One region of the Allobosea sp. P4_E12 genome, then DNA from elsewhere that is predicted to be linked to it. Evidence: riboswitches for the same ligand, from Rfam matches in the RefSeq annotation. Region 1 holds a riboswitch; each other region holds the start of a gene.

The links. Region 1 has a riboswitch for cobalamin ahead of AC1DW9_RS02305 (ribonucleoside-diphosphate reductase subunit alpha). Riboswitches for the same ligand answer to the same signal wherever they lie in the genome.
Region 2: another riboswitch for cobalamin. It lies ahead of AC1DW9_RS11400 (TonB-dependent receptor plug domain-containing protein); the one in region 1 lies ahead of AC1DW9_RS02305 (ribonucleoside-diphosphate reductase subunit alpha).
Region 3: another riboswitch for cobalamin. It lies ahead of AC1DW9_RS25240 (CbtB domain-containing protein); the one in region 1 lies ahead of AC1DW9_RS02305 (ribonucleoside-diphosphate reductase subunit alpha).

The regions. Positions count from the first base shown of each region.
Region 1 covers NZ_JBFUIY010000002.1:41,379-48,088, forward strand. Annotated here, with positions in the region: gene AC1DW9_RS02295 (efflux transporter outer membrane subunit) at 1-1,197, opposite strand, end outside; gene cobF (precorrin-6A synthase (deacetylating)) at 1,627-2,388, opposite strand; cobalamin riboswitch at 2,572-2,773, shown strand; gene AC1DW9_RS02305 (ribonucleoside-diphosphate reductase subunit alpha) at 2,892-5,798, shown strand; gene AC1DW9_RS02310 (ribonucleotide-diphosphate reductase subunit beta) at 5,924-6,710, shown strand, end outside.
Region 2 covers NZ_JBFUIY010000007.1:203,359-211,490, reverse strand. Annotated here, with positions in the region: gene AC1DW9_RS11430 (cbb3-type cytochrome c oxidase subunit 3) at 1-95, shown strand, start outside; gene ccoP (cytochrome-c oxidase, cbb3-type subunit III) at 99-986, shown strand; gene ccoG (cytochrome c oxidase accessory protein CcoG) at 988-2,424, shown strand; gene AC1DW9_RS11415 (FixH family protein) at 2,459-2,983, shown strand; gene AC1DW9_RS11410 (heavy metal translocating P-type ATPase) at 2,989-5,196, shown strand; gene ccoS (cbb3-type cytochrome oxidase assembly protein CcoS) at 5,193-5,369, shown strand; cobalamin riboswitch at 5,387-5,587, shown strand; gene AC1DW9_RS11400 (TonB-dependent receptor plug domain-containing protein) at 5,708-7,651, shown strand; gene AC1DW9_RS11395 (ABC transporter substrate-binding protein) at 7,672-8,132, shown strand, end outside.
Region 3 covers NZ_JBFUIY010000023.1:41,733-49,864, reverse strand. Annotated here, with positions in the region: gene cobN (cobaltochelatase subunit CobN) at 1-2,320, opposite strand, end outside; gene cobW (cobalamin biosynthesis protein CobW) at 2,324-3,373, opposite strand; gene AC1DW9_RS25250 (DUF1636 family protein) at 3,378-3,767, opposite strand; gene AC1DW9_RS25245 (CbtA family protein) at 3,817-4,557, opposite strand; gene AC1DW9_RS25240 (CbtB domain-containing protein) at 4,570-4,800, opposite strand; cobalamin riboswitch at 4,788-4,970, opposite strand; gene cobU (bifunctional adenosylcobinamide kinase/adenosylcobinamide-phosphate guanylyltransferase) at 5,111-5,635, shown strand; gene cobO (cob(I)yrinic acid a,c-diamide adenosyltransferase) at 5,649-6,260, shown strand; gene cbiB (adenosylcobinamide-phosphate synthase CbiB) at 6,364-7,344, opposite strand; gene cobD (threonine-phosphate decarboxylase CobD) at 7,356-8,132, shown strand, end outside.

The DNA of each region.
Region 1 (6,710 bases):
TCGCTCCTGCCGCAATCCAACCAGTGCGTCCTCGACATCCTGCAGGGCGCTCAGCACAGCGAGCCGAAGCGCCGCATCCGACTGGTCGCGCCGGGCGCGCGCCACATCGACCGCGGCCGCGAGTTCGCCCCCATTGAAGATCGGCACGCTCAGCGATGGGCCGATCGACCAGCCGATCGCGCTGTTCTTCGCGAGGTCGCCGAGCTTCAGCGCCGAGGTCGAGATATTGCCGGTCAGGCTCACGGAAGGGTAGCGAACCGCCTCGGCCTGGCCGATCCGTGCCGTTGCCTGGGCGAGACTGCGCTCGGCCCGCCGGACATCCGGCCGGTTGCGCAGCACGTCCGCCGGGACGCCGGCTTGCGGTGGCGCGGGCGTCGCCGGCACCTTCGCAGCGCCGGTCAAGCGCGAGCCCATAGCGGATGGCGGGCGGCCAACCAGCACCGCGATACGGTGCTGGGTCTGCGACAGCGCGGTTTCAAGGGCCGGAATCTGCGCCTCGGTGCTCGCGACCTGCGCCACCGCCCTCGCCGTATCGACCGCCGAGACATCGCCGGCCTGGAAGCGGACCCGCGTCAGTGCCTCGGTCACCCGCTGGGTTTCGACCGTCCGCTTGGCAAGCACAATGCGCGCCTGGTAGCCGCGCGCCTCGATGACAGCCGAAGCGACATCCCCAATGAGCGTCAGCAGTACTCCGTCGAGATCATCGTCGGCGGCATCGACGCCATAGGTCGCGGCTTCGACGGCGCGGTCGCGCCCGCCGAAGATGTCGAGCTCCCAGGAGGTGTCGAAGCCCGCGCGCAAGCTGTTGCTCATGCCGCTGCCGCCCCCTGAATCGGAGCTTGTGGCGTAACGCGAACGCGTTGCCGATGCTGAACCATTGACCTGAGGAAACAGCGGCGCGATCGCCTGGACCCGGCTCGCTCGCGCTTCGCGAATCCGCGCCTTCGCCTGGGCGACATCGAGATTGCCTGCAACCGCTTCGGTCACGAGCCCATCCAGCACAGGATCCTTGAATTGCCGCCACCACTCCGACCGAGCGGGAGGCCGCGCAGCCGAAGCGGCGCCATTCCATTGGGTGGGCAGATCCTGCGTCGGCGCGACGTAGTCGGGGCCGACCGAGCAGGCGCCAAGGCAGAGCAGAACAGGCAGCGCGAGCAGCCTCGTCCAATCCGATATCAGCCTGTCGCGAGAGTGCATCCCGTCCATGTCCGCCGCATTGGCGACCTTTCCATTCCAGGCGGAAAGAGCGCAGATCGGCGGTCATAGGCGCCGTATTTCAGAATGATTCCAAAGACGAAGATCCCGCGGAGTGCCGATCTCTGGCTATCTTGAACGCCTACAAAGCGGCCTCGCGAATTGCAAGGCGCCAGCCCCGCGAAAGCGGTTCATCGACGTCTGAGCCAGGACCAACTCGGGCTGATCCGGCAGCCAGCGCGACCGCGATACCATCCGCCGCGCTCTCGACGGCTGAGATCGGCCATCGGGTGGTCCGGCGCAATGGCTCTCCTTCTTCGCTCCGGGCAAACAACCCGGCGAACCGCGACAGTGACACGATGGAGCAATCCACCCGACGGGGCCAATCGAAGACATAAGGACCCTTTTGTCGTCATGCGCGGATTGCGCCGTTCAGTCCTCGTCGCGTCTCCGAAGCAGATAGGTATCCATGATCCAGCCCTTTTCCTCTCGCGCTTCGCGCCGGATGCGCTCGATATCGCCCATCACCTCCGAGAGCTTTCCGGCGATCAGAATCTCGTCCTTGGTGCCGAGATAGGCGCCCCAATAGATATCGAGATCTTCACCCGCGACACTCTTGAAGGCCTGGTCCCCGTCGAGCATGACGACCACACTATCGAGGTTATTGGGAAAGCCTTCCGCCAGTTTGCGTCCCGTGGTGATCAGCACGGGCTCGCCAATCCGGTTGAGGGCGACCCGGTGTCGCGCCGCAAGGGCCTGCACGCTGCTGATGCCCGGGATCACATCGTATTCGAGAGCGAAGCCCCTGGCGCGAATATGCTCGACGATCCGCAGCGTGCTGTCATAGAGCGTCGGATCACCCCAGACGAGGAAGGCTCCGCATTCACCGTCCCCGAGTTCTTCCGTGAACAGGCCCTCGTAGTCATGGGCAATACGCGCATGCCACTCGTCGACGCTGCCACGGTAATTCGTTCCGGCGGGGGCACGCTCCGGGATCGGCACCGGAACCAGGCGATAATCCGATCGTTCGATGAAGCGCTCGCAGATGTCCTTCCGCAGCCGTCCGAGCGCGGCCTTTTCTGTCCCCTTGTCGGGAATGAAGAAGACGTCGGCCTGGTTGAGGGCGTTGATCGCCTGGACCGTGACATAGTCGGGATTGCCGGCACCAATTCCGATGATCAGGATCTTGCGCATTCGGCCTCCAAGTCGGGGCTCAGATGGCCCACCGTTCGGCAGCCATAGCACGTGGGGCGACAGCGCGAGCAGCTGCGCCATGACGCCCTCGAGGCCGATCGCCGCATAGTTCGACCACTCCCCGCTCTTCACAGGCCAACGAATAGGCCGTGGCAAGCTGTTGACAGAATTGTCGCGATAGCCACTAGATATGGTGGTCACGGTCTCTCGAGTCGCAAGATCGAGAGCTAAGAGGGAAGCCGGTGCGAAACCGGCGCTGCCCCCGCAACTGTCAGCGGCGAGTACTTGTCCAGACTATCAGTCACTGAGGCCGCCAGGCCTTGGGAAGACGGGACAAGAGCGATGACCCGCGAGCCAGGAGACCTGCCGCGACAGCAGAATCGTCCTCGGGCGGGGTGTCCCGGTGGATCGCTTGGTCATGTCTGCGGGCGCTCGTCGCTGCGACATTCTCCGTTGCGACTCCGCCTGGCCTTTGCCCCCTACAGATTGGGGTTTGAAAGCCGATGTCCCTCGCGACCGATACCATCCGCCCTGAGACGTTCAGCCCGATCGCGTCGCAAGGCAGCGATGCGCGATCGACCGCGGAACCGGGCTACCAGGTGATCCGCCGCAACGGCAGCGTCACCCCGTTCGACGCCTCCAAGATCAGCGTCGCTCTGACCAAGGCCTTTCTGGCGGTCGAGGGCAGCAGCGCCGCTGCCTCGCGCCGAATCCACGACATCGTCGCGGAGTTGACCCAGCAGATCGTCGCCGGGCTGACGCGGCGCGCCGATGCCGGCCGTACCTTCCATATCGAGGATGTGCAGGATCAGGTCGAACTCGCGCTGATGCGCAGCGAACACCACAAGGTCGCCCGCGCCTATGTGCTCTACCGCGAGGAACGAGCCCAGGAACGGGCCCGCGCCAAGGCGGAAGCGAAGCCTGTGGTCGCCTCCGCGCCGGTGCTGCGCATGAAGGCAGCCGACGGCGCGCTCGTGCCGCTCGATGGGGCTCGCCTCGCCACGGTCATTCGCGAAGCCTGCGCCGGGCTCGACGGCGTCTCGGCTGAAGCCGTGCTGAGCGAAGCGCAGCGCAACCTCTATGACGGCATCAGTCAGGATGAGCTGGCGCAGGCGCCGATCCTGGCTGCGCGCACCCTGGTCGAGACCGAACCGAACTATTCCAAGGTCTCGGCTCGCCTCCTGCTCGACAAGCTCCGCCGCGAGGCGCTGAGCTTCGTCTCCGGTCGTCCGGAACAGGCGACTCAGGCAGAAATGTCAGTACGTTACGGCGACTATCTCCACGTCTATGTGAAGACCGGCATCGCCAACGAGCTGCTCGATCCCGAGCTTGGACGCTTCGATCTCGCCCGCCTTGCGGCTGCGCTCAAGCCGGAGCGCGACCTCCAGTTCGATTATCTCGGCTTCCAGACGCTCTATGACCGCTATTTCCTGCATGTCCGAGGCAATCGCTTCGAGCTGCCGCAGGCCTTCTTCATGCGTGTCGCGATGGGTTTGGCGATCCGCGAGATCGACCGCGAGGCCCGGGCGATCGCCTTCTACGACCTGCTCTCCTCCTTCGACTTCATGGCCTCGACGCCGACCCTGTTCAACGCAGGAACCCTCAGGCCGCAGCTCTCCTCCTGCTTCCTGACCACGGTGCCGGACGATCTCGACGGCATCTTCAAAGCGGTGAAGGACAACGCCCTGCTGGCCAAATATTCCGGCGGGCTGGGCAATGACTGGACGCCTGTGCGTGGCCTTGGCGCTCATATCAAGGGCACCAATGGCGAGAGCCAGGGCATCGTGCCGTTCCTCAAGGTCGCCAACGACACCGCGATCGCCGTCAACCAGGGTGGCAAGCGCAAGGGCGCGGTCTGCGCCTATCTCGAAACCTGGCATGTCGACATCGAGGAGTTCCTCGATCTGCGTAAGAACACCGGCGACGACCGCCGCCGTACCCATGACATGAACACGGCGAACTGGATCCCCGACCTGTTCATGCAGCGCGTCGCCGCCGGAGGCCAGTGGACGCTGTTCTCGCCCGACGAGACGCCCGACCTTCACGATCTCTACGGCAAGCCGTTCAAGGCGGCCTATGAGGCCTATGAAGCCAAGGCCGAGCGCGGTGAGATCAAGGTGTTCAAGCGCCTCAACGCGCTCGATCTCTGGCGCAAGATGCTGACCATGCTGTTCGAAACCGGCCATCCCTGGATGACCTTCAAGGATGCCTGCAACCTGCGCTCGCCGCAGCAGCATGCCGGCGTGGTGCATTCCTCGAACCTGTGCACCGAGATCACGCTGAACACCTCGGCCGACGAGGTCGCCGTCTGCAATCTGGGCTCGATCAACCTCGCAGCCCATGTGACGGCGGGCGGGCTCGACCGGGCCAGGCTCGGCAAGACGGTCGCGACCGCGATGCGGATGCTCGACAACGTCATCGACATCAATTTCTACACGATCCCCGAGGCACGCCGCTCGAACCTGCGCCACCGCCCGGTCGGCCTCGGCATCATGGGCTTCCAGGATGCGCTGCAGACCTTGCGCCTGCCCGCGGCGTCCGAGGGTGCCGTAGCCTTCGCCGACACCTCGATGGAGGCGATCAGCTGGTTTGCGATCTCGGCCTCGGTCGATCTTGCCGCCGAGCGCGGTCGCTACCCGAGCTTCGAAGGCTCGCTCTGGTCGAAGGGCATCCTGCCGATCGACTCGCTCGACATCCTCTCGGAGGCCCGCGACGGCGATGTCGAGCTCGATCGTTCGACGACGCTGGACTGGGACAGCCTGCGCGAGCGGGTGAAGACCACCGGCATGCGCAACTCGAACTGCATGGCGATCGCCCCTACCGCAACGATCTCCAACATCGTCGGTGTCTCGCAGTCGATCGAGCCGTCCTATAGCCAGCTCTACGTCAAGGCGAACATGTCGGGCGACTTCACGGTCGTGAATGCCGACCTCGTCCGCGATCTCAAGGCGCGCGATCTCTGGGACGAGGTCATGGTCTCGGACCTGAAATACTACGACGGAAAGGTCAGTCAGATCGACCGCGTCCCCGACGATCTCAAGGCGCTCTACGCAACCTCCTTCGAGATCGAGACAAGCTGGCTGATCCGCGCCGCCGCACGCCGTCAGAAATGGATCGACCAGGGCCAGTCGCTCAATCTCTACATGGCGCAGCCTTCCGGCAGGAAGCTCGACGAGGCCTATCGCCTCGCCTGGCGGCTCGGCCTGAAGACGACCTATTACCTGCGCGCGCTCTCGGCGACCCATGTCGAGAAGTCGACGCTGAAGGGCACTGACGGCAAGCTCAACGCGGTGTCGGCAACGGTCCCCGTCGCGTCCAAGCCGATCCTCGTCGACATCCCGCTCGACAATGGCATGGCCGTGCCGAACGCCTGCTCGATCGACGATCCGACCTGCGAAGCCTGCCAGTGAGGCAGCGGCGGCATCCACGCTCGCCTTCGCGGCGCGCATGGATGCCCGGCCCTGCCCGATAGCGAACGATACGGACGGCCGGGGCAGACCCGGCCATGACATTCAGACCCGATTGGATATTCATCATGCTCGACTGGTCAGACAGCAAGCCTGCCACCGCCCTCGATCTCAATCCGGCCGCGCCCGGCGGAACCTCTGCCGATGCCACCGGCCTCGGCGAGATCGATCGCTCCGGCGGCCGCGTCAGCGTCGACGAGAAGCGGATGATCAACTGCCGCGCCGATGTGAACCAGCTCCTGCCGCTCAAGTACAAATGGGCCTGGGAGAAATACCTCGCCGGCTGCAACAATCACTGGATGCCGACAGAGGTCTCGATGCAGGCCGATATCGCTCTGTGGAAGTCGAAGGACGGGCTGACCGAGGACGAGCGCCGCACGATCAAGCGCAATCTCGGCTTCTTCGCGGCCTCGGAAAGCCTCGTCGCCAACAACATCGTGCTCGCGATCTACCGTCATCTCACCAATCCGGAATGCCGGCAGTACCTGCTGCGCCAGGCTTTCGAGGAGGCGGTGCACACCCACACCTTCCAGTACATCGTCGAGAGTCTCGGCCTCGACGAGGGCGAACTCTTCAACATGTATCGCGAGGTGCCTTCGATCACCGACAAAGCGGCCTGGGCCCTGAAGCACACCCAGCATCTCGACGATCCCGATTTCGAGACCGGCACGCCCGAGGCCGATCAGGCCTTCCTGCGCGACCTCGTCGCCTTCTACGTGATCTTCGAGGGCATGTGGTTCTATACCGGCTTCGCCCAGATCCTGTCGCTCGGCCGACGCAACAAGATGGTCGGCATCGCCGAGCAGTACCAGTACATCCTGCGCGACGAGAGCATTCACCTGAATTTTGGCATCG
Region 2 (8,132 bases), on a different contig from region 1:
TCGGCACCTTTCTGGCCATTTGCCTCTACGCGCTCTGGCCGAGCAACCGCGCGCGCTTCGACGAGGCCGCCCGCACTCCCCTGCGGGAGGACTGAGCCATGAACAAGCATCACGACCCTGCCTCGGAATTCGATGCCGCCACCGGCCAGTCGACCACCGGTCACGAGTGGGACGGCATCCGCGAGCTCAACACCCCGCTGCCACGCTGGTGGCTCGGCATCTTCTACGCCACGATCATCTGGTCGGTCGGCTACTGGGTCATCTACCCGGCCTGGCCGCTGCTGACCGACGCGACCAGGGGCGTCATCGGCTACGCCTCGCGACAGGAGATCGAGGACGATCTCGCGGTCATGCGCAAGGATCGCGCCGCGCTGGCCAGCGGCCTCGCCGACGCCTCGCTCGAGCAGATCAAGGCCGACCCCGCCCTGTTTCGCGTCGCCATGGCACAGGGCAAGGCCGCCTTCGGCGACAATTGCGCCGCCTGCCACGGCGTCGGCGGCAGCGGCGCCAAGGGCTATCCCAACCTGAATGACGACGAGTGGCTCTGGGGCGGCTCGCTTGCCGCGATTCAGACCACGCTGCAGCACGGCATCCGCGTCGCCGGCAACAACGACACCCGCGTCAGCCAGATGCCGGCCTTCGGGCGCGACGGCATGCTGAAGAGGGACGAGATCAGCGCGGTCGCCAACCATGTGCGCGAACTGGCCGGACTGTCGACTGCCCCCAAGGCTGACCTCGCACTCGGCCGCAAGCTCTTCGCCGATAATTGCGCGGCCTGCCATGGGCCTGCCGGCAAGGGCAATCAAGAGCTCGGCGCGCCGAACCTGACCGACGCCATCTCGCTCTACGGCATGGATCTCGCGTCCCTGACCGAGACCATCACCAACAGCCGCAACGGCGTCATGCCCGCCTGGGGCCAGCGTCTCGACCCGACCACGATCAAGGCGCTGACCGTCTATGTCCACTCGCTCGGCGGAGGCCAATGACATGGCACTCGCGGAAAGCGAAGACGCTCCGCTCTTCGCGCCGTCGAAGAAAGTTTACCCACAGAGCGTGTCGGGCCCGTTCCGGCGCGCCAAGTGGCTCATCCTCGTCCTCTGCCTCGGCATCTACTATCTCCTGCCCTTCCTGCGTTGGGACCGCGGCCCCAACCTGCCGAACCAGGCAGTGCTCGCCGACATCGCCAATAACCGCTTCTATTTCTTCTTCATCGAGATCTGGCCGCAGGAGGTCTACTACTTCACCGGCCTGCTGATCCTGGCCGCCTTCATGCTGTTCCTGATGAATGCCGTCGCTGGCCGGGTCTGGTGCGGCTATCTCTGCCCGCAGACCGTCTGGACCGACCTCTTCCTCGCCGTCGAGCGCGCCTTCGAGGGCGACCGGCGCGAGCGGATGAAGCGCGACGAGGGGCCCTGGACCGCCGACAAACTCGCCCGGAAGACCGGCAAGCACCTGGTCTGGCTCGTGATCGCCTGGTGGACCGGCGGCGCCTGGGTGCTCTATTTCGCGGATGCGCCAACCCTGGTGCGGGAACTCGCGACCTTCACGGCTCCGCTCTCGGCCTATGTCTGGATCGGCATCCTGACCTTCACCACCTATGCGCTCGCCGGGATCATGCGCGAGCAGGTCTGCACCTTCATGTGTCCCTGGCCGCGCATCCAGGCAGCGCTGACCGACGACGACGCCCTCAACGTCACCTATCGCTACGATCGCGGCGATCCGCGCGTCTCGGTCAAGCAGGCCACGCGCCTGCGTGCCGCCAACGAGCCGGCTGGCGATTGCATCGACTGCTACCAGTGCGTCGCGGTCTGCCCGACGGGTATCGACATCCGCGATGGCTCGCAGATGGACTGCATCCAGTGCGGCCTGTGCATCGATGCCTGCGATACGGTCATGCTCAAGATCAACCGCCCGGCCGGGTTGATCGCCTATGACACCGACGACAACGTCAAGCGGCGTATCGCTGGCCAGAAGCCGGTCTATCGCCTGATCCGCGCCCGCACCCTGATCTACACCGCGCTGATCGGGCTCGTCGGCGGAGCCATGATCTACCAGCTCGCAACCCGCAGCACGGCGGGAATCTCCGTGCTGCACGAGCGCACCCCGCTCTTCGTGACGCTCAGCGACGGCTCGATCCGCAACGCCTACACCATCCGCCTGCTGAACAAACGCCCGGATTCCCGTCCCTTCGCGCTCACCGTCTCCGGCCTGCCCGGTATCCGGGTCGAGACCGTCGGAACCCAGGCGACGGCCGATCTTCGCCCGATCATCACGGTCGACCCCGATTCCTCGCGCGAGATCCGCGCGCTGGTGACAGTGCCGGCCGGCATTCCTCTCGACAAATCCCAGACGATCACCTTCACCGCATCCGACCTGTTCGCCGGAGAGGTCGTGACCGCCGGGGATCATTTCATCGCTCCCTAGAGAACGCATCATGAACTGTTGCGGAGGCTTCATCATGCCGATCGATTTTCCAGCCCCACCGGCGCCAACTCGGCGCCGGCCCTTCGAGCTCAGCGGGCGTGCCGTGCTCTTCGGCATGATCGGCTTCTTCATCGTGGTCGCGGGCGTCAATGGCGTGATGATGGTCTCGGCCATCCGGACGATGCCCGGCGCCGATGTGAAGAGCGCCTACGAGACCAGCCAGCGCTTCAACGGCGAGATCGCGCGCATGCAGGCCCAGGCCGCACGCGGCTGGCTGGCCCAGAGCGAGGTCGTGCGTGCCGGCGCCGACGCGGTCGTTTCGCTCTTGCTGAAGGACAAGGCGGGCGCAGCTGTCACAGGGCTCGCAGTCGAGGCGAAGCTCCAGCACCCGGCGACGCGGCAGCAGGACCGCGAGGTGACGCTGACCGAAACTGCCCCGGGCCACTATTCCGCGACGGTGCCGGGGCTGCATGCCGGCGCCTGGACCCTGGTGGTCGAGGCAAAGCGCGATCGGGACCCGGCCTTCTCCTCCCGCAGCCGCATGATGCTGAAGGAGTGAGGCTCATGGCCGCGCAGCAGGATCTCTCCGTCTTCATCCGCCATCGCGAAAGCGGCGTCGCGGGCATGGAACTCGCGGTGGAGAACATCCGCTGCGCCGGCTGCATGCACGCGATCGAGAACGGCCTTGCCCATGAGACCGGTATCCTCAGCGCCCGGGTCAATCTCGCGCTGAAGCGCGTCACGGTGGAATGGACGGAAGGCGTACTGCGCCCAGAGGCCGTGATCGAGCGCCTCTCCCGGCTCGGCTTCAAGGCCTACCCTTTCCTGCCCGCCTCCGGCCGTGAGGACGACACAAGCGAGGAAAGGCGGCTGCTGCGCTATCTCGGCGTCGCCGGCTTCGCCTCGATGAACATCATGCTGCTCTCCGTCTCGGTCTGGTCGGGCAATAGCAGCGACATCAATCCGGTCACGCGCGACTTCTTTCACTGGCTCTCGGCGCTGATTGCCCTGCCAACCGCCGCCTATGCCGGCCGCCCCTTCTTCGAGAGTGCGCTCCGGGCTCTGCGCGCCCGCGCCGTCAACATGGACGTGCCGATCACGCTCGGCATCGTGCTCGCGCTCGGCATGTCGGTGGTGGTGACCTGGAACCACGCCGAGCATGCCTATTTCGACGGCGCGGTGATGCTGATCTTCTTCCTGCTGATCGGGCGCTATCTCGACCAGCTGATGCGCCGCCGCACGCGCGACCTCGCTGGCAATCTTGCCGCGTTGAAGGCCGAAACCGCGACCCGGCTGATGCCGAATGGCGAGGCGATGGTGACGCCGATCGCGGCCATCGTGCCCGGCGACCGCGTCCTGATCCAGCCGGGCGAGCGCGTCAGTGTCGATGGCATCATCGAGACCGGCTCCTCCGAAATCGACCAGAGCCTCGTCACCGGTGAAACCCTGCCGCATGCCGTCATGGCCGGCGCGCAGGTCTATGCCGGCACCGTGAACCTCTCCGGGGCCCTGACCGTCAAGGTCGAAGCCGCAGCCAGCGGCACCCTGCTCGACGAGATCGATGCCCTGATGGCGCGCGCGGTCGAAAGCCGCTCCCGCTATGTCAAGCTTTCCGATCGGGCGGCAAGGGTCTACGCCCCTCTCGTCCACGCCACGGCGCTCGCGACCCTGCTGGGCTGGATGGCCTTCGGCCTGCCCTGGCCCGAAGCACTGATCATCGCCATCACCGTCCTGATCATCACCTGCCCCTGCGCGCTGGGGCTGGCGATTCCGGCCGTGCAGGTCGTTGCTGCGTCTGCCCTGTTCAAGCGCAAGGTCATGCTGAAACAGGGCGATGCGCTGGAGCGCCTGGCCGAAGCCGATGTCGCTGTCTTCGACAAGACCGGCACCCTCACCCTGCCGGACCCCGATCTGGTCAATGGCGCTGAGATCGATACCGCAACCTTGCAGGCGGCGGGCAGGCTGGCAGCCGCGAGCCGCCACCCTCTCGCCCGCGCCATCGCCCGTGCCGCCGGCCATCCTGCTCCTGCGAGCGATGTCAGCGAAAATCACGGCGCAGGCCTGAGCGCGATTGTGGATGGGATCGAGACCCGTCTCGGCAGCGTCGCTTATTGCGAGGCCGGGGCGGAAGCCGCCATCGTCGCCGCGCGCCATCCCTCAGCCTCCCTGATCGCCTGGCGCCATGGCACTGAATGCGCCATCTTCGCGGTCGATCAGAAGATCCGGCCGGAGGCGCGCGACTGTATCGCCGCGCTACGCGGTCTCGGCCTCGAGATCCGCATTCTCTCCGGCGACCGAAGCGAAGCTGTCGCGCCGGTCGCCTCGGCCCTCGGTATCACGGAGGCCGAAGCCGGCCTGCGTCCCGACGAGAAGCTCAAGGCGCTCGACCGGCTCAGCGCCAAGGGGCGCAAGGTGCTGATGATCGGCGACGGGCTCAACGACGCTCCGGCCCTTGCCAAGGCCCATGTTTCGATCTCGCCGATCAGCGCGACCGACCTGGCGCAGGCCTCGGCCGACATTGTCTTCATCGGCGACAGCTTGATGCCGGTCGCCGACAGCCTGCGCATCGCCCGCAGGGCGCGCAACCTCATGCTGGAAAACCTCTGGTTTGCGGTGCTGTACAATGCCGTCGCGGTGCCGATTGCCGTCGCGGGCTTCGCGACGCCGCTCGTCGCAGCCGTCGCGATGTCGGGCTCGTCACTGGTGGTCACGCTCAACGCGCTGCGCGCGGGACGCGGCCTGCCGCGGCAGAATACGGGAGTGGCGTCATGAATATCCTGGTGATCCTGTTCCCCCTGGCACTCGGTCTCGGACTGCTGGGGTTGGCGGCCTTCTTCTGGTGCATGCGCACCGGCCAGTTCAGCGATCTCGAGGGACCGAGCTGGCGCATTTTGAGGGATGACGACCTGCGTTCGCCTGGGGACACCCGCACCAACGATCATTGACGCAGCGGCCGTTCCGGCCTTACCTCGCCAGCGACGGTTCCCTTAGGGGATCAAAAGGGAATGCGGTGCGGATGGTTCGCCATTCAATGCCGTGGCTGCCCCCGCAACTGTAAGCGGCGAGCCTTTCGCCACACGCCACTGGGGCCCTCGGACCTGGGAAGGCGGCGACAAGGCACCGACCCGCGAGCCAGGAGACCTGCCGTCAGCCGTGGTCACACGCGAACACGTTCGGACGGGGTGTTTCGATCGCTTGTTGAACTGCACGCTGGCTAAGGGCAGCGGACGGGGCCTCGCGTTCGCGGTGACGTGCCACAGACGTCAACGCCCGAGGTTCCATCGTGATCCGTCCTCCCAAGGTTGCCCGGCGCAGCCGGCTGCTCATCACCCTGTCGCTCCTTGTCTCCGCCGGCTCCCTCCCCGCCAACCAGGCATCCGCCCAGTCAGCCACCGAATCGATTGCCCTCGACGAAATCGTCGTCAGCGCGACGACGCGACCCACGCCAGCGCGCGAGATCGCCAATTCCGTGACCGTCATCACTGCCGGTGATATCGAGCGCGAGCAGCGCCGGACCCTGCCGCAGGCGCTCGCCGCCGTTCCCGGCCTCAATATCGTGCAGACCGGCGGGCCGGGCGGGCTGACCTCGGTCTTCATCCGCGGCACCAACTCCAACCACGTCAAGGTATTGATCGACGGCATCGAGGCCAACGACCCGTCGACCCCGAACCGCTCCTTCGATTTCGGCTCGATGCTGACCGACGACATCGAGCGCATCGAAGTGCTACGCGGACCGCAAAGCGGCCTCTACGGCGCCAACGCGCTGGGCGGCGTCATCTCGATCACCACCAAGCGTGGCGAGGGTCCGCCGAAGCTCACGGCCCGAGCCGAGGCCGGCTCATACGGCACCTTCAACCAGTCGGTCGGCCTCAGCGGCGGCGATGACCGCTTCAACTACGCCCTCAGCATCGCCCATTTCAAATCGGATTCGACCCCGGTGACGCCTCCCGGGCTCGTGCCGTCGGGGCGCCGCGTCAACCCGAATTCCTACGACAATTGGACCTATTCGGCCCGGTTCGGCGTCGCGCTGTCCGATACGCTGTCGCTGAACTGGGTCGGCCGCCACACTGACGGCTACCTGCTCTTCACCGGCGATTCCGGCTTTCCGAGCACGCCCAGCAGCTTCCGCAGCAGCCAGGACTACAAGCAGGCCTTCACCCGCGGAGAGGTCGTCTGGGATCCGCTTGGTGGGCGCTTCGTCAATCGCTTCGGCCTGTCCTACAGCAATCAGGACCGCACCGGCCGCACGCCGAATGCGATTGGTATCCTCGGCCTGCCGACGGAGAATCTCGGCGAGCGCACCAAGGTCGACTGGCGCGGCGACCTTGAGCTGATGAAGGGGCAGACCCTGGTGATGGGTCTGCAATACGAGCGCGAACGGCTGGAAACCCGCGCGCTCACGGCATCCAACGGCAATACGGGCGCCTTTGCCGAACTCCAGTCGAATTTCGGCGACCGGCTCTTCATGGTCTCGAACATCCGCTACGACGATGACGAGACCTTTGGCGGCCACACGACCTACCGCTTCGCGCCAGCCTATATCGTGCCGGAAATCGAAACCAAGCTGAAGGGGAGCTATGGCACGGGGTTCAAGGCCCCGACCCTGAGCGAGCGTTTCAGCGATTCTCGCCCGGCCTTCAACTTCTTCGGCAATCCCAACCTGAAGCCGGAAGAAAGCCGCGGCTGGGATCTTGGCTTCGAGCAGCCTCTCCTCGATGACAAGGTCCGGTTCGGCGCCACCTATTTCCACAACGACATCGAGAACCTGATCGTCACCAACGTGGCGCGGAACTCCTATGCCAATATCGGCAAGGCCACGACCAAGGGGGTGGAGGCCTTTACCGCGCTCGAAATCTCGCCGCAGTTCAAGGTGCGGGCCGACTACACCTTCACCATCGCCAAGGACGACATCGCCCGGCAGGAACTGCTGCGCCGTCCCCGTCACAAGGCCAGCGTGACGGCGAGCTGGACCCCGGTTGACAAGCTCACCCTTTCGGCGACGCTGATCTATGTGGGTGAGCGCGTCGACGGAAACCGTGACTTCTCGATCTCGCGCATGCGGGCGCCGGGTGCGGCCATCGTCAATCTCGCCGCCGAGTACAAGGCGACGGACAGGCTCAGTGTCTTCGGCCGCATCGATAACCTGCTGGACAAGCGCTACGAGAACCCCGTCGGCTTCCTGGTGCCGGGTCTGAGCGCCTATGGCGGCCTGAAGGTAACGCTGTGAAGCCTTGGGCGGCCCGCGCGATGACTCGCGGCGCCGTTCTGGCGCTTGGCCTCTTGCTCGGTTTCGGCGGCCTGACGGCCGCCGAAACGCCGGCCAAGCCATCCCGCATCGTCTCGCTCAACATGTGCTCGGACGAACTGGTGCTGCGGCTCGCCGAGCGCGAGCGCATCGCCTCGGTCACCTGGCTCTCGCAGGACCCGCGCAACGCCAACATGGCCGAGATTGCCAAGACCATCCCGGCCAATCACGGTCTGGTGGAGGAGGTGCTGAGTTACAAGCCCGATCTGATCATCGCTGGCGCCTACACGACGCGCAGCACGGTCGCGCTGCTGAAGAAGGCCGGTGTTCCCGTCCGCGAATTCGGGGTGCCGCGCAATCTCGCTGAAATGCGTGCCCAGATCGCCGAGATGGCGGCCCTGCTCGGCGAGCCAGAACGCGGCGCGGCCCTGATCGCAGCGATCGACCGGCGCCTCGACACGCT
Region 3 (8,132 bases), on a different contig from region 1:
GTGCGATCAGCGACGCCGCGGCGCGCGAGCCGAGGCGCGCGGCGGCCCGGGTCGGGATCGCGCGCGGATCGAGCGTCGAGAGGTTGCGGCCGGTCGGCAGCACATCGCTTTGCCCGCGATGCGGCGAGCCGGCAGGGCCGGGCGGAACGAACCGCCCGGCCAGAGCGCGCAGCAAGTTGTCGCGCTCGTTGCGGGATGACGCGGGATCGTGCGCAGCCCGCCCGAAGACATGCAGCCCATCCCGGAAGGGCAGTTCGGCGATGTCGCAGAGATGCGCGTCGAGCTGGCTCAGTGCGCTCGCCATGTCGAGATCGGGCGTGACACCGCAGGCTTCCGCCAGCCCGCTTGCTTCGGCTCGCCCGCGGATTTCACGGGCGACGATCTCGGCGCGGCGCGGATCGAGGACCTGCGCTTGCGAAAACTCCTCGACGAGATCACGCAGCAGAGCCACTTCGCCGGCTGCATCCACATGCACCAGTTCGGGTGGGAGATGGCCGAGCGTCACGGCCGAAAGCCGGCGCTTGGCAGGGGCCGCCTCACCGGGGTCATCGACGACATAGGGGTAGATCACCGGCAGGCCGCCAACCGCAAGCCGAGGCCAGCAGCTCGCTGAAAGAGCCACCGCCTTGCCCGGCAGCCACTCGGTCGTGCCATGCGTACCGAGATGGATCAGTGCGTCGGCATCGGCAATCCGCCGGAGGCCGAGATAGAAGGCGAGATAGGCATGGCCCGGCGGCGCATCGGGATCGTGATAGCGCAGCTTGCGGTCGGGCGTCGTGTCGCGAGCGGGCTGCAGCGCGATGGTGAGACGGCCATTGCGGACCACACGGAAACGGAAGGCCGAGCCATCGCAGTCACGATCCGCCTCAGGTTCGCCATGGGCCGCGATGAGTGCCGCGCCTGCCGCGCCGGGAATGGCGCCGAGCCAGGCGTGATAATCGGCGAGCGGGACTGCAAACTCTGCTGGCCCTTCAGTCAGCGCCTGCATCAAACGCGTGTCGTCACCATGAGCAAGGTGACCGTCCCGGCTCTGCCTTGGCTCGTCCGGGATGACACTCTGCGCGGAGGGGCCGACATCGTATCCGGTCTGCGCCAGCAGTTCGCAAATGGCCCCGACGCTGGCTGGGGTATCGAGCCCGACTGCAAAGCCGGCCCGTCCTCCGCGCGCCGGGTAGTCGGACATGACCAGGGCGAGGTTGCGCTCGGCAGCCGGCTTGCCGGCCAGCGCGATCCAGCCTGAGGCGAGATCGGCAAGGGCGGCGACACCATCGCGATCAGGAACCAACCGGCGGCTCGTCAGGCCGGTCCTGCTGTCCGTCATCTCGGCCTTGAAGGCGACGGGCAGCGCCCCCAACCGTCCGTCGAATTCAGGCAGCGCCACCTGCATGGCGAGGTCGGCCCCGGAAAGCCCGCGCGGCGAGGCCTCCCAGGCGTCGCGCGGGCTGCCGACCGGCACGGCCTGCAGGATCGGGCAATCGGCGGTGTCCAGCACGAAATCGGCGCTGTTGCGGGCCGAGAACGCGGTGGTGGTGATGATGGCGGCGGGCTTGCGCGCGGCGATCAGGGCCGCAAGTTCGCCGGTGACGGCCGGGTCCTTCAAGCTCGTAAGGGCCAGAATCAACGGGGCATGGCCGCGCGCACTCAGCGCCTCTGCGATCGCCTCCGCCATGGCGGTGTCTCCGGCGGCGACGCTGGAGCGATAGACCAGGATCGGGACTAGCGCGTTCGCGACGGGGCGCTGTGAGAGCGCTTCACGCCATGCGAGCGGAGCACCGCCCGCACCAAGGGCGAAGAGCGCGGGCAAGGGAGTGGGCGCGAGGTCCGAAGCATCGCTTTCGCGGCGAAGGAACGCATCCACCCGTCCAAGCAGCCGGTGCATATTCTCCGCACCGCCGCCGGCGCGGAAATAGGCGAGAAGCTCCGCCGCGAAATGCGGTTCGACGGTGCCGTACTCGGCCAGCCGCTCATCAGGCCGGTCGTCGCCGGGCAGCACGACGAGCGGTATCCCGCCCCGTCGGCAGATTTCCGCAAGCTGCTCGATGCCGTAACGCCAGTAGTCCAGCCCGCCGAGACAGCGGATCAGCACGAAGCGCGAATGCGCCACCGTCTTCTCGACGAGAAAATCGACGGAGAGCGGGTGTTTCAGCCGGCGCAGCGAGGCGAGCCTGACGGCGAGCTCGCTTGCGCCGGCCGCGGCCGTCAGCGCCGAAAGGTCGCTGTCGGCGAAGGAGAGCACCAGCACATCCCCTGGCGGCAGGGCGAGATCGACGGCGTCTTCGCCGTCGTCAAGCCTGATCTCGCTTGAGGGGAGGAGGTGCATGGCTCAGCCCGCGAGGGCGGCCTCCACGGACTTGCGATCAAAGCCCTTCAGGCCAATCACCACGAGGCGACCATCCTTGGCTTCGCCGGCCGCCCAGGCGCGGTCGTAATGATGGCTGACCCGACGCCCGACACCCTGGACGACGAGCCGCATCGGCTTACCGGGAATCGCCGAAAAACCCTTCAGGCGCAGCACGCCCTCGGCCTCCGCGGCCCTGGCAACGCGGGCCGCCAGCTCCTCGGGCGATGTCGCCGCGGCGAGAGCGAAATCGAGGCTTTCGAAATCGTCGTGGTCGTGGTCCTCGGCGCTCTCATGGTGCGAGGGGCGTCCAGCGAGATCGGCCTCGGCAGCCGCGTTGAGGCCAATAATCAGGGCGGGCTCGACCTTGCCATGGGCCGTCTCGACGATCTTGATCGCCTTCGGCAGATGCGCGGCGATCTCGGCCTTGACGCGTTCGCGGCCGGCCGCATCGACGAGGTCGCTCTTGTTGAGCAGGATCAGGTCGGCGCAGAGGATCTGGTCCTCGAACACTTCTTCGAGCGGGTTGTCGTGCCCGACCGCGGCATCCTGCGCCGCCTGCGCAGCGAGAGCGGCGGGATCATCCGCGAACTGGCCATCCGCCACGGCCGGACCATCGACCACGGCGATGACACCATCGACCGTGACACGTGACCGAATGGCCGGCCAATTGAACGCGTTGACCAGCGGCTTCGGCAGGGCAAGCCCCGAGGTCTCGATCAGGATGTGTTCCGGCGGGTTCGGCCGGTCGAGCAGCTTTTCCAGCGCTGGCACGAAGTCGTCGGCGACGGTGCAGCAGATGCAGCCATTCGGCAGCTCGACGATGTCCTCCGCGGTGCAGCCGGAAATGCCGCAGCCGTCGATGAAGGAACCGTCGAAGCCGAGATCGCCGAACTCATTGACCAGCACGGCGATGCGCTTGCCCCCTGCATTCTCCAGCAGGTGCCGCACCAGTGTGGTCTTTCCGGCCCCGAGGAAGCCGGTGATGATCGTGCAGGGGATCTTGCCCAGCGAGCGGGCTTGGGGAGCGTTCATGATCTCATCCTTGTTGGCGCGCCGGGAGAGGCGGTACGCGCGCGACCACGCCCTTGCGGAACGAAGCGGGTCTTTCTTTCCAGGGAACGATACCGTTTGCGCTGGCTGCAAAGCTTGCAGCTGCGTCAACGATTTCGGCGATATGGGTGTCTGCGTCGAGATCGCCGATCAGATAGGTCCATTTGCCGTCGGCCGCCAAGGCGACGGTGCAGGGGCGATTGCAGACCGCGAGGCAGTCGACGGGTTCGACCGGAAGCGTCCCGCCGTCGCGCGCGATGCGTTCGCGCAGCGCCTCGGCAAAACCCAGTCCGGGCTGGTCGTAACCCTCCGGCAGGTCCGCCCGCGCGCGCCGGCAGGCGACGCAGACGAAAATGGTGACATCGCCTTCGGGCATAGGCCGGTTCCTTTGCTTCCGGCGCGATCCCGGGGGATCGCGCTCAGCGTCAGGCCTTGGCCGGGGCTGCGGCACGGCGCGTCGCCCAGGGCCAGAGCACGCCGACGGCAAAGCCGGTAGCGAGCCAGAGGGCAGCCTGGAGCGCGAGCGAGAGCGCGGCGAAATGCGCTGCGATTTCGGCCGGGACCTTGCTCTCCGGGGCGGCGGGATGTGGTGCGCCGATCAGATGCGGGACGAGCATGGCAAGCACGGCAAGTGCCCGCAGCCAGCTCGCCTCCGTCCGCAGGAAGACCCAGAGGCCGCCGGCGGTGACGAGCGCGGTGGCGATCCACCAGGTCTGGCGGTGGAGCAGTTCGGCTGACGCGCTGCCGGGCAATTCCGGTGCGAGCCCGGTCGCCGGCACGAGGCCGAAGGCCAGGAAGCCGCAAGCCGCCCAGATCAGTGCGGTCCGTTCAGTGATGGCATCGCCCGCTGCGATCATGCCGCCGAGCAGCAGGGCGGCAAAGCCGATCGCGGTCGCAATGGTGACGATGGTGGTGAAGGCCGTGCGCTGCAAGCCGTCCTGTGGCTTCCACTCGGCGTGGTCGGCTGCGTCGGCGCCGCCATGGGCAAGGACGATCCTGGCATCGCCGGTGAAGCTGGCGTGCTGAAGCTCGGCTGCGCGCAACGCCGTCTCAAAGGTTTCCGCCTTGAGGATCAGCGGCGTGGTGGTGACATGCTGGAGTGCTGCGACCAGGAGCCCAGCAAGAAGCCCGGCCAGAAGACTGACCGTGAGAACACGATTGACCATGTTGCCTTTCCCTCAGTGGCAGGGAAAGGCGAGGGTGTGGCGCGTGTCGTGGGCTGCGTTGTGAACGCTGGTCGAATGGGCGAAGCCGACGGTGAAGATCAGGGCTGCGCCGAGTGCCAGGGCAGCTGCGACAGCCTTGACGCGCTCGGATGCGCTGGCCTGGGTGGTGATCGAAGCCGTATTCGTCGTCATCTCGGTCTCCTTGGCCACCCCGCCGGCAGCCCGCTGGATTGCATCACTCATCGACGGCAGGTCTCCTGGCTCGCGGGTCCGGATCTCTCGCCGCCTTCCCGGGACAATCCCAGTGGCCGATGGCGCGAAACTCGCCGCTTACAGTTGCGGGGGCAGCCGCGGTATCGCACCGCGTTCCCTTTTCACCTCCTTGCAGAGGCACCGTCGGGGATGATCATTAGCCATCTGCACGGTGCTGTGCAATGCAGCGATCGTGATTGCGAGCGCAGTGAAGCGATGTGATCTCTGATGGCCTGTCCCGGCTTGTTTCGCTTCGCTCGCCAGGTCCGTTCCTTAGGCTGATCTTCCCTGGGTTGAGATTTTGGCAGTGGCAGCGATCCTTTCCCCTCTTACCCTCGTTCTGGGCGGCGCCCGCTCCGGCAAGAGCCGCCATGCCGAGGCCCTGATCGAGATGGTGCCGGCGCCCTGGATCTATCTCGCCACGGCGCAGGCCTATGACGATGAGATGCGCGCCCGGATTGCCGAGCACCGCGCCCGCCGGTCGCAGGATTGGATGACCATCGATGCGCCGCTGGCCCTGGCGCAGGCGATCCGCGCGGTTCCCGCGGGGCAACCTGCCCTGGTGGACTGCCTGACGCTCTGGCTGACCAACGTGATACTGGCAGAGCAGGATGTGGCGGCTGCAAGCCGGGAACTGGTCGAGGCCTGCGTTTCGGCACGTGGCCCGGTGGTCCTGGTTTCCAACGAGGTCGGGCTCGGTATCGTGCCCGAGAATGCGCTCGCCCGACGGTTCCGCGACGAGGCGGGGCGGTTGCACCAGATGCTTGCGGCGCGGGCCGACCGGGTGATCTTCATGGTCGCCGGTCTGCCGATGCAGGTGAAATGAGCAGGAGGTTCCGATGACGATCGATGCTGACGAGGCCGCCCGCCACAAGGCCAAGATGGAAAAGCGCAAGGCGGTGCAGGATGCCGAGGTCGCCGCCAAGACGATCGAAAAGGGACTCCTGATCGTCAATACGGGGCCAGGCAAGGGCAAGTCGACCGCCGCCTTCGGATTGATCCTGCGGGCTCTCGGCCATGACTGGCGCGTCGGGGTGGTGCAGTTCATCAAGGGCGCCTGGGCGACAGGTGAACGCAAGGCGCTCGACGCCTTCGGCGATCGCATCGTCTGGCACACGATGGGCGAAGGCTTCACCTGGGAAACGCAGGACAAGGCCCGCGACATCGCTGCCGCCGGGCGCGCCTTCGCCAAGGCCAAGGCGTTGATGGACGATCCGGAGATACGCCTGCTCGTGCTCGACGAACTCAATATCGCGCTGCGCTACGACTATCTGCCGCTGGCGGAGGTGGTCGAGACATTGGCGAGCCGGCGCCCTGATCTGCACATCGTCGTCACCGGCCGCAATGCCAAGCCCGAGTTGATCGCCGTCGCAGACCTCGTCACCGAGATGACGGTGGTCAAGCATCACTTCGCGGCGGGCGTGAAGGCACAGGCCGGGATCGAGTTCTGAGGCCAGGGCATCGACCCGAAACGTGGATCGCAGCTTTCGGGAAAGTCGAAGCAAACACAGAAGGTGAGATCGTCGTTCCCGATGCGATGCCCGGTCCGATGAACTAGAGGGCGAGCGCGGTGACGGCCCCCGCAACGGCGAGCCCCCACAGCAGCAGACACGCCCTCCGATAGAGAGCGAGCGCCCGCCGGATATCCGCCGCTTCCGCTTCGGCCCGGCCGTCCCCCATCCACCCGTCGTCGACCCTGACATCGCCATAGACGCGCGGGCCCGCCAGCCGGAGGCCGAGCGCACCTGCCATCGCGGCTTCCGGCCAACCGGCATTGGGCGAACGATGATGGCGGGCATCGCGTCGGACAGCTCGCCACGCATTGGCGGGGTCTGACGTTTTGTCGAGTGCGGCGGCTGCGGTCAGCAGCAGCGCGGTGAGGCGAGAGGCGGGAAGGTTGACGAGGTCGTCGAGACGCGCCGCCGCCCAGCCGAAGGCGAGGTGGCGCGGTGTCTTGTGGCCGATCATCGAATCGGCGGTATTGATCGCCTTGTAGAGCGCGCCGCCCGGCAGGCCGCCGACGCCGAGCCAGAAAGCCGGAGCGACGATCCCGTCCGAGAAATTCTCGGCAAGGCTTTCGATTGCGGCGCGGGAAACTCCGGCTTCGTCGAGGGTTTCGGGGTTGCGGCCGACAATCATCGAAACGGCGATGCGTCCGCCTTTGAGCCCGTCCCGCTCCAGTCCTTCGGCGACCCGTGCGACATGCTCGTGCAGGCTGCGCTGTGCGATGAGGCTGGAGGCGACGAGCGCGAGGGGCAGCCAGCCCAGCGGGCCGAGGCCGCGGCAGAGCAGGGTCAGCCCCCATGAGATGGCGAATGTGGCGGCAAGCAGCAGCGCGAGGGCGAGGCCGCCGGCCGCCTTGCGCACGATGAAGGAGGCGCGCTCGCGATTGAGCATCCGGTCGAGCCGGGAGATCAGCGCACCGATCCAGGTGACGGGATGGCCGATCAGCGCATACAAGCCCTGGGGGTAGCCGAATCCCGCCTCGATGATCAGGGCGGCGGCGAGGAGCGGTAGGGAATCGGACAGGCTCATGCGGGGCGGGAATGGCTGAGGCGGCAGGCAAGGTCTGGCATGGCGGCGATCTGGCACAGGCGAAGGCGCTGTTCCCGGAGGCGCCCGAGCCATGGATCGATCTTTCGACCGGGATCAATCCCATCCCCTATCCGGTTCCTGCGCTGCCGTTAAGCCTCTGGCAGCGCCTGCCGGGAGTGCGGGACGAGGCGGCATTGCTCGCTGCGGCACGCGAGACGTACCGGGTGCCCGAGACGGCCGGCATCGTCGCGGCGCCCGGCACTCAGATCCTGATCGAACTGCTGCCGTGTCTTGCGAACACCGGGCCAGTCGTCGTGATCGGCCCGACCTATGCCGAACATGCGGTGGCCTGGCGCAAGGCGGGGATGGACGTGCGGGAGAGCGCAACGCCCGCGGAGGCGGGCGATGCGGGCGTGGTCGTGCTGGTCAACCCGAACAATCCCGATGGGCGGGTGATTGAGCGCGCGCAACTCACGGCGGTTGCGCGTGACCTGGCCGGACGAGGCGGGTTGCTCGTCATCGACGAGGCCTTCATCGATTTCATGCCCGAGGCGAGCCTGATCCCCGAGCTGCCACCGGCGACGCTGATCCTGCGCTCCTTTGGCAAGACTTACGGGCTTGCCGGCTTGCGTCTGGGTTTCGCGATCGGCGAGGCGCGCCTGACGGAGGCCTTGCGTGCCGCGCTCGGTCCCTGGGCCGTCGCGGGGCCGGCGCTTCATATCGGGGCGCAGGCGCTCAGTGACACGGACTGGCTCGCGGCGGCCGCCGGTGCCCGGGCCAGCGATGCC